One region of the Serratia sp. D1N4 genome, then DNA from elsewhere that is predicted to be linked to it. Evidence: predicted binding sites of a transcription regulator. Region 1 holds the regulator's gene; each other region holds the start of a gene.

The links. Region 1 encodes CRP, which controls carbon source genes, mostly activating them, when cyclic AMP is high. Its sites were predicted from a motif close to ATGTGANNNNNNTCACAT; they were not measured.
Region 2: the regulator CRP is predicted to act here: its motif matches at 984-1,001, upstream of glpT (glycerol-3-phosphate transporter).
Region 3: the regulator CRP is predicted to act here: its motif matches at 1,359-1,376, upstream of deoC (deoxyribose-phosphate aldolase).

Annotation. Positions count from the first base shown of each region.
Region 1 is NZ_CM137274.1:4,971,967-4,975,248, forward strand. It holds gene ACX1CU_RS22400 (LysR substrate-binding domain-containing protein) at 1-210, shown strand, start outside; gene ACX1CU_RS22405 (OsmC family protein) at 212-619, opposite strand; gene crp (cAMP-activated global transcriptional regulator CRP) at 1,002-1,634, shown strand; gene ACX1CU_RS22415 (YccS/YhfK family putative transporter) at 1,690-3,282, shown strand, end outside.
Region 2 is NZ_CM137274.1:293,611-296,892, reverse strand. It holds gene glpA (anaerobic glycerol-3-phosphate dehydrogenase subunit A) at 1-867, opposite strand, end outside; gene glpT (glycerol-3-phosphate transporter) at 1,233-2,585, shown strand; gene glpQ (glycerophosphodiester phosphodiesterase) at 2,669-3,282, shown strand, end outside.
Region 3 is NZ_CM137274.1:1,914,577-1,917,858, forward strand. It holds gene deoR (DNA-binding transcriptional repressor DeoR) at 1-560, opposite strand, end outside; gene deoC (deoxyribose-phosphate aldolase) at 644-1,324, opposite strand; gene ybjG (undecaprenyl-diphosphate phosphatase) at 1,524-2,129, opposite strand; gene ACX1CU_RS08195 (phosphatase PAP2 family protein) at 2,139-2,897, opposite strand; gene eco (serine protease inhibitor ecotin) at 3,068-3,282, shown strand, end outside.

The sequences.
Region 1 (3,282 bases):
AATATGGTGTTGGAGGCGGATTATTTGACCATTGTTGCGCGGGCGATGAACACGCCTTTCCATTTGCAGCAAAAACTGGTGACGTTGCCGATCGACAGCCTGCCGCAGGCGCAGTACTGCGTGCTGCACTCACAAAAATCGCCGCTAACCATTACGGCGCGGCGTTTTCTGCATTTATTGAGTAACCACTGCCACCGCTACCGCTGGTAACTCAGGCAACTTCACAGATTTCAAAGCTGTGGGTGACGCTGGCGGCTTTGCTCAGCATCAGCGAGACCGAGCAATACTTTTCGGCAGACAGGTTAACCGCACGCTCAACAATCTTGTCGGTCAGCCCTTTGCCGGTGACGATAAAATGCAGGTTGATATGGGTAAACAGACGCGGTGCTTCTTCACGGCGCTCCGAGGTCAGCTTTACCTCGCAGTCACGGACATCGTTACGGCCCTTCAGCAGAATCGACATCACATCAATGGCGCTACAACCGCCAACCGACATCAACACCATTTCCATCGGACTTGGTGCTTTATCGCCCGCGTTACCGTCCATTAATACCTGATGGCCGGACGCAGACTCGCCCAAGAATGTCAGTCCTTCTACCCACTTAACTCTTGCCTGCATTTTGTACACTCCAGTTAATTTCTCAAAATCAGGGTACGCTTTCGCATAGAAACTGGCAACGGAACCTGATGCTAATCATACTGAAGCGAGACAACACAAGACACCCGCCTCACTCTGTGCTACAAACAGAGCCGCAAGAACTCTTTCCAGGTCACCGATTTCAGGGAAATGTCCGAGGAAAGGACCCTATATTGGTATGTTAACAGAATGTAGCTTGCAGCACTTGGCGCAAGTTAATATGCTAGGGTACAAGCGTATTTCTATAACATGCCTCAAAACCTGTTGATAGCCACTCTATAAAACACCGGGCTATAAGCACGTTTTACAGGGAACTCTGACCCCTGTGATACAAGGCAGCGATAACAACAGAGGATAACAGCGAATGGTTCTCGGCAAACCGCAAACAGACCCGACTCTCGAATGGTTCCTGTCTCATTGCCATATCCACAAATATCCATCAAAGAGTACGCTGATTCACCAAGGTGAAAAGGCCGAAACGCTCTACTACATCGTGAAAGGCTCCGTGGCGGTGCTGATCAAGGATGAAGAAGGCAAAGAGATGATTCTGTCCTACCTTAACCAGGGGGATTTCATCGGCGAGCTTGGATTATTTGAAGAAGGCCAGGAGCGCAGTGCCTGGGTTAGAGCGAAAACAGCCTGTGAAGTGGCTGAAATTTCTTATAAGAAATTCCGCCAGTTGATTCAGGTTAACCCGGATATCCTGATGCGCCTGTCTGCGCAGATGGCAAACCGCCTGCAAATCACCTCAGAGAAAGTGGGTAACCTCGCCTTCCTTGACGTTACCGGCCGCATTGCACAAACCCTGCTGAACCTGGCAAAACAGCCCGACGCCATGACTCACCCGGATGGCATGCAAATCAAGATTACCCGCCAGGAAATTGGTCAAATCGTCGGTTGCTCACGTGAAACCGTCGGTCGTATTCTGAAAATGCTCGAAGATCAAAACCTGATTTCTGCCCACGGCAAAACTATTGTCGTTTACGGCACGCGTTAATTATTGAAGAAACGGCGTAGCGATACGCCGTTTTTTTTAACTTCCCCCATTCATCATGTGGCGGCGCCTGATCTACCACCCGGAAGTCAACTATGCACTGCGGCAAACGCTGGTGCTGTGCCTGCCGGTGGTTTTCTTCCTGCTGATGGGCAACCTGCAACTCGGCCTGCTGTTCTCTCTGGTGCCTGCCTGCTGTAACATCGCCGGGTTGGACACGCCGCACAAACGCTTTTTCAAACGTCTGGCCGTTGGCGGTTCCCTGTTTGCTCTCAGCAGTTTGCTGCTGCAACAGGCGCTGCTGTGGCATATCCCGTTACCCTTACTGATGCTGGCGATGGCGCTGTTGCTGGGCGTCAGCGGTGAAATCAGCCCGCTGCACGCACGTCTGCTGCCCGCCGCGCTGGTCGCTGCCATCTTTTCTCTCAGCATGGCCGGACACGTGCCGATCTGGTATGCACCGCTGCTGTATCTGGTCGGCACCGCCTGGTACGGGCTGTTCACCTGGTTCTGGTTCAAACTGTGGAAAGAGCAACCGATGCGCGAATCCCTGAGCCAGCTCTATATCCAGTTGGCAGACTATTTCGAAGCCAAATATTCGCTGCTGACCCAGCACATCGATCCAGAAACCGCACTACCGCCGCTGCTGCAACGCCAGCAGAAAGTCATGGATCTGATCAGCCTGTTATATCAGCAGTTAAACTTCCTGCCCCATGCCAATAACCAAGAGCAAAAACGCCTGCAACGCACTTTCCAGGTGGCACTCGATCTGCAGGAACACATTACCGTCAGCCTGCATCAGCCAGAAGAAGTGCAAAAACTGGTGGAGCAGAGCCAGGCCGAAGCGATTATCCGCCGCAACGCCCAGGTGATTGCCGGGCGTTTGCGCCTCGTGGCCAACGATATTCTCTATCACCGACGTTCAGCGCGTTTCAGTATGAAGAATGAGCTGGCGGCGCTGGAAAAGGTGGCCACGCAGCATGCCGACAACCCGGTTGGCCAGTTCTGTTTTTACCACTTCAGCCGCATCGCCCGCCTGTTGCGCAGCCAGCGCCCGCTGTATCAGCGCGATCTGATGGCCAACCAGGCACGATTGCCGTTCTGGCCCGCCGTGGTGAGCTACCTGTCGTTGAAGTCCAACGCCCTGCGCAATGCCGCCCGACTGGGCATCATACTGGCGGTGGGTAGCAGTCTGGGTATGATTTTCAACCTGCCGAAGCCCTATTGGATCCTGCTGACTATTATGCTGGTCAGCCAGAACGGCTATAACGCCACGCGCGTCAGGATCCAGCATCGTGCCCTCGGCACGCTGGCCGGGTTAATCATCGCCGCCGGGCTCTTGCAGTTGCAACTGCCGGAGCACCTGACGCTGAGCATCATGCTGGCAATCACGCTGGCTGCCTACCTGATATTGCGCAAAAACTATGGGCTGGCGGTGATGGGGTTTACCGTCACCGCGGTGTATACCCTGCAATTGTTGGCGCTTAACGGCACCCATTTTCTGGTACCGCGCCTGCTCGATACGCTGATTGGCTGCGTGCTGGTGTTTGGCGGGAGTATCTGGCTGTGGCCGCAATGGCAGAGCGGTCTGCTGCGTAAGAACGCACACCAGGCACTGGAGCAGGATCAAACGGCATTACGCCTGCTGTTG
Region 2 (3,282 bases), 630 kb from region 1:
CACTTCCTGCGGGGTAACCACCATGTTGTCGATCTGGTCGTAATCAATACGGGTAGAGGTAGTGCCAATCAACGAGATAGTATCTCCCGGCACCAGAATGTCGGCGTCTGCCGGTTTGCGGCAGCGGTTGATCACCATGTTATTAATGCGATGGCCGAGGATTAACAGCGCCCCTTTGGCCGGGAACATGCGCACCCGCAGATCGGCATACTCTGCAATCTGTTGGCCCCAAATGCCGGCGGCATTCACCACCACCTGCGCATAAATGTCGTATTGACGAGCGTTTTTATGGTCGAAAACGCGCACGCCGGTCACCCGATCGCTCGTACGCAATAAACCTATTACCTGATGATAGGTGAGCACCTGCGCACCATGCTCACGCGCATCCAGCATATTGGCGGCGGTCAGCCGGAAAGGATCGACGGTGCCATCCGGCACCCGCACAGCGCCGATCAACGCCGGGTTAGCCGCAGGCTCCAGACGCAGCGCCTGCTGGGGTTCGATCGCTTCGGCATTAATCCCGGCATTCAGGCAGGCGGTAATAAACTGCTGTTGATACGTCAGCGAATCCTGCGGCAGGGTAATAAACAAGCCATCGCTAGGTTCGATGCAGTGGTGGGCAATGCGTTTCAGTATGCGGTTTTCTTCAATGCACTCGCGGGCCGATTCACCGTCGGTCACCGCATAGCGCGCCCCGCTGTGCAACAGCCCATGGTTACGGCCGGTCGCCCCGGTAGCGATGTCATGCCGCTCCAGCAAAACGCAGCGCAACCCGCGCCGTGCACAGTCACGGGCAATACCTGCACCGGTCGCCCCGCCGCCAATAATGATCACATCCGTTTCGGTCACTGGTGAGTCGTTATTCATTACGCCCCCTGGGCCTATGGTTATCATCCTATTGGTACACATTTATTAAGGATTTTGTTTGATAAGGAACAATAACGAACAAAAAACGAAAGTAAAATGACCTTAAAAAACCACAAATGTGATCAAAATCACAAGTTTTTGCTGTTTACTCATTTCAAAATGTTAACCAATCGCGCAGAATCCGCCGATGTTTCATAAAAGTGTAACAATTGCGCCATCCATCACAATGGGACTCGCGGGTTTTGACTAGGATGGCGCTCGTTATGGAACAATTTGACAACACTTAATTCTGGTATCCGCTCGATCATCTTCAGGACATCCGTTTCCTGCTGATGTAATAACTGATAAAGCCATCGGAGGCGCTCATGTTGAGTATTTTTAAGCCAGCCGCACACATTTCCCGTGTGCCGGTCGATAAGGTAGATCCGCTCTACCGTAAGCTGCGCTGGCAAATTTTTATGGGGATTTTCTTCGGTTACGCCGCCTACTATCTGGTGCGTAAAAACTTCACCCTGGCGATGCCGTATCTGATCGAGCAAGGTTTCAGCCGTGGGGACCTGGGCTTTGCGCTGTCAGGGATCTCCATCGCTTATGGTTTCTCCAAGTTCATCATGGGGTCGGTTTCCGACCGTTCTAACCCGCGCGTGTTCCTGCCCGCAGGCCTGATCCTGTCAGCCGCAGTGATGCTGTTTATGGGCTTTGTGCCTTGGGCAACCTCCAGCATTGCGGTGATGTTTGTGCTGCTGTTCCTGTGTGGCTGGTTCCAGGGCATGGGTTGGCCACCGTGTGGCCGTACCATGGTGCACTGGTGGTCGCAGAAAGAGCGTGGCGGTATCGTTTCGGTGTGGAACTGTGCCCATAACGTGGGTGGTGGTCTGCCGCCGCTGCTGTTCCTGCTGGGGATGGCGTGGTTCAACGACTGGAAAGCGGCGCTGTATATGCCAGCCTTCGGTGCGATCCTGGTGGCGATGATCGCCTTTGCTCTGATGCGTGATACCCCGCAGTCCTGTGGTTTACCGCCGATCGAAGAGTACAAAAACGACTACCCGGATGACTACAGCGATAAAGCAGAAGAAGAACTGACTGCCAAGCAGATCTTCATGCAGTACGTTCTGCCGAACAAGCTGTTGTGGTATATCGCCATCGCTAACGTTTTTGTCTACCTGCTGCGTTACGGCATCCTCGACTGGTCGCCAACCTACCTGAAAGAGGTCAAACACTTCGCGCTGGATAAATCATCCTGGGCCTACTTCCTGTACGAATACGCCGGTATTCCAGGCACGCTGCTGTGTGGTTGGATGTCGGACAAGGTGTTCAAAGGTAACCGTGGTGCCACCGGGGTGTTCTTCATGGTGCTGGTCACCATCGCCACTATCGTTTACTGGCTAAACCCGGTGGGTAATCCGGGCATCGATATGGCCTGTATGATCACCATCGGCTTCCTGATCTACGGCCCGGTCATGCTGATCGGCCTGCACGCGCTGGAGTTGGCACCGAAAAAAGCGGCGGGTACGGCGGCGGGCTTCACCGGTCTGTTCGGCTACCTGGGTGGCTCCGTTGCCGCCAGCGCCATCGTCGGTTACACCGTAGACTATTTCGGCTGGGACGGCGGCTTTATGGTGATGATCGGCGGCAGCATCGGCGCAGTCATCCTGCTGTTGTTAACCATGATCAGCGAGAAGAAGCATCACGCTGATATCGCAGCCAAACGCGGTTAACTGTCACAATACTTTTGCATAATTTAAAGGTCGCTCTCTGCGGCCTTTTTACTTACCTCTGCCTATAAAATGGAGATTATAGAATGCGAACTCAAACCAAAGCCCTGCTAACAGGGATCATTCTCGCCACTTCAATGCTCAGCGTTGCGCAGGCTGCGGATAAACTGGTCATCGCCCACCGTGGTGCCAGCGGTTACCTGCCGGAGCACACGCTGCCTGCCAAGGCTATGGCCTACGCCCAAGGCGCGGACTATCTGGAGCAGGACGTGGTCATGACCAAGGACGACAAACTGATCGTCCTGCACGATCACTTCCTTGACCGCGTGACCGACGTGGCGCAGAAGTTCCCAGACCGCAAGCGCAAAGATGGCCGCTATTATGCCATCGACTTCACCCTGGCCGAGATCCAGTCGCTGAAGTTCACCGAAGAGTTTTTGGTTAAAGACGGCGTGCAGCAGCAGAAATTCCCTAACCGTTTCCCAATGTGGAAATCTGATTTCCGCATCCACACGCTGCAAGATGAGATTGAGATGATTCAGGGGATGAATCACTCAACCGGCAAGGATATTGGCATCTACGTGGAAACCAAGGCACCTTGGTTCCACAAAATCGAAGGCAAAGATATCTCCAAAGCCGTGCTGGAAGTGCTGAAATCCTACGGTTACACCAAAAAAGACGACAAAGCTTACCTGCAAAG
Region 3 (3,282 bases), 2.3 Mb from region 1:
AAGCAGGTAGCGCCCTGTTGCAGGTTAATACCCGCCGCAGAGATAAAGGCAATATTGGGGGAGATGTGTTCGAGTTCATTATGCTGGCCAACCGTGGCAAAAATGGCGTTGTTCGGCTTGAACTCGCCGCCACACAGGATCACCTTGCAGTTGGGTTTAGCCTGCAATGCTAGAAAGGTATTGAGTGAATGGCATACGGCGGTGAAGGCCAGGTCGTCCGCAATCGCGTTAATGATGGCTGGCGTAGTCGTGCCACAGTCAAAGAATACCGTATCGTTTTTATTGATCAATGGCGCGGCCAGCATGCCGATGCGCTGTTTCTCAGCTACCTGTTTGGCCTGTTGGTCAGAGACAAAATAGTGGGTTACGCCATGGCTGCGCGGTTCCGCTACCACGTAGCCGCCAAGCAAAACTAGGGCGGCAGGCTCAGCATTGAGATCGCGGCGAATGGTCATTTCCGAGACGCCTAACAGTGCGGCAGCTTCTTTTAGATGGATCTTGTCGGAACGCTTTAATGCCTGAATTAACCGGTTGATACGATCTTCACGCCGCTTTTCCATCTGTTCTCCTGTTGCTAAGCATTCCACACTACAATGCGGGGCGCACGAGTAGCACTACCCCGCATCAATCTCGGTGTCGTTGTTCAGTAACTACCGGCTACGGCGCTGTCGCCTGAAACAATGGCCACGCCTGAGCTGGTGCCGATGCGCGTAGCGCCAGCGGCGATCATTTTCCCGGCGGTGGCACGATCACGTACCGCTCCAGAGGCTTTCACGCCCATCTCACTACCTACGGTGGCACGCATCAGTTTGACGTGCTCTTCGCGCGCACCGCCGGTGCTGAAACCCGTAGACGTTTTAACGAAAGCAACGTCAAGTTCGCGGCACATCTCACATACTTGCGTGATTTGCTCATCGCTGAGCAGGCAGGTTTCCAAGATAACCTTCAACGGAATTGCCGCACAAACCTCGCGCACTGCGGCGATATCGGCTTGTACGTCGTCCAGCAGACCGCTTTTCAACCAACCGACGTTGATGACCATATCGATCTCCTGAGCGCCTGCTGCGATGGCCGCTTTGGCCTCGAACGCCTTGGTGACGGTCAGACCTGCGCCCAGCGGGAAGCCGATGACTGAGCAAACTTTCACTTCGCTTTCCTGCAACAGGTGCGCCGCCAGCGGAACATAGCCGGAGTTTACGCACACTGCATAAAAGTTATGCAATTGTGCTTCTTCGCACAGTTTGGCTATTTGGCTTTCGGTGGCATCCATCGCCAAAAGGGTGTGGTCGATATAGTGGGCATAGTCAATCTGTTCGGTGGTCATGGTGATCCCTCTGAGGTCGTTAACGTATAGCTGAATGTGATTATCCTAACATTCAGTTTTGCTGATTGATAGCTGCTGTTACTGGGGGTTAGAGAGATGATAGCTCACCAATGTTATTTAAATAACATCAGCCCTGTACTCACGTTGAGAGAGATAAAGCGGAGACAGGCAGAGGCACGTGGCCCCGCCTGTGGAGGTATTACTCTTTCACCCATCCTTTGCTGATCGGGAAAGCAAACAGGAAGCGATACAGGCGTGTCAGCAGGTTAGCGATCGCCTCACCAAACAGATTCCATAACAGCTGTGCGAACAGGCAACCCACAAACGCCAAAAGGAAGCCACCAACCATATCCAACGGCCAATGAACGCCAAGGAATACGCGTGACCAGGCAATGGCTACCGCAGCAACCATCAGCAGAATACCAGACCAGGTACGGTGCCAGCACAGGAACGCCAGCGCGAAAGTGAAGATGGCGGTGCCATGGTTGCTGGGGAAAGAACTGCTTGGTGCGTGCGCCAAGAAGGTATAGCCGACACCGATCACAAATGGCCGTTCGTGTGGCAGTAACATACCAATAGAGGCAGAGGCACTCATGGCAAATAACAGAGCAATTGTCGCCTTGGCCACCACTTCTCGCTGCGAATGTAATTGCTGCTGCGGCCCCCAGAACCACAAAGCGACCATCAGTAACGGGATAATGGCGATCAGATCCCGTGCAAAAAATGTGGCAAGATCGATCAACCATTCCGGGCTGGCCGGAGTGGCATTGATCCAGGCGAAAAGAAGATAGTTCAATTGATCCATCATGATGTATTACCTCGTCTTGCGGCTGAAATAGCCGCTAACCCACCAATAGACAGCCAGTTGGCTGAACCAGACCCACCACCCAGCCCACAGGTTATGGGAAAGAAAATGAGCTCCGCGCATGATCTGACCAAACCCCATCAGCATGCCGCAGGCGATACCGCCCAACCAGCACCAGTAAGCGAGGCGCGGACGTTGCGGATAAAACAGAAAGAACAGCGCCATCAGGGCAAAACCACTGGAGGCATGACCACCAGGAAAACAACGGCCCGGTCCTGGAAAAGCGGGTGTAGTGCCAAACAGCGTAAACGACATGGCTTTGCCACCGTATTCCAGCAGATCCCACGGGCAGGAATGGGCACTGACCGCTTTCAACATACCGACAACCAATGGCCCGACACCAACCAGTAACATAGTGACGATCAAACGCGTATTGCGGCGATAAATACCCCAAAAAAGCGCGAGTACTGCACCGGTGATAACCCCGATCTTCAAGAGCCGGTGATTGATCAGATCCAACCAGTAATTGTTCTGCCAAGGAAAACGGTGGCTTGCGGCGTCATACCAGTAATTACTGAGCGCCCAGTCCAACTGTTCATTACGTGATAACCAGATCAATACCATTCCGGTCACAAGCAAGCCAAAAACCTGCCAACGGTAAAAGGATGTTGGCAGGGAGTAAAGGACATCAGTCTTAATCTGCATAGCTGTTGAGGATTGATTTAATGAAGGTTCTGAGGATTTCGACGTGTTCACGCGGTAGCTCATTGGCGGTAAAGAATAACACTACTGTAATAATTCCGGCTTAAGAAAACCTTAATGGGCTATGACGCGGGATCTTGGCAAAACGGGAGGATATCCAGATTTAACCTATAATCAGGATCTGTATATCGTGCTAACGTACTTCAATATTACGCCATGAATCATAGGGATAAAAAATGAATAAGCTTTCTTTTGCGTTTACCAGCCTGCTGATGGTGGCCTCTGCCAGCGCGGTTGCCGCAACAGCAGCCAGCGAAAATGGCGATCTCAGCCTGCAACCGTTGGAAAAGGTCGCGCCATTCCCAAAAGCAGAGAAGGGGATGAGCCGCCAGGTAATTTACCTGCCGAAACAGGAGAATGAGCAGAACTTCAAAGTAGAACTGTTGATCGG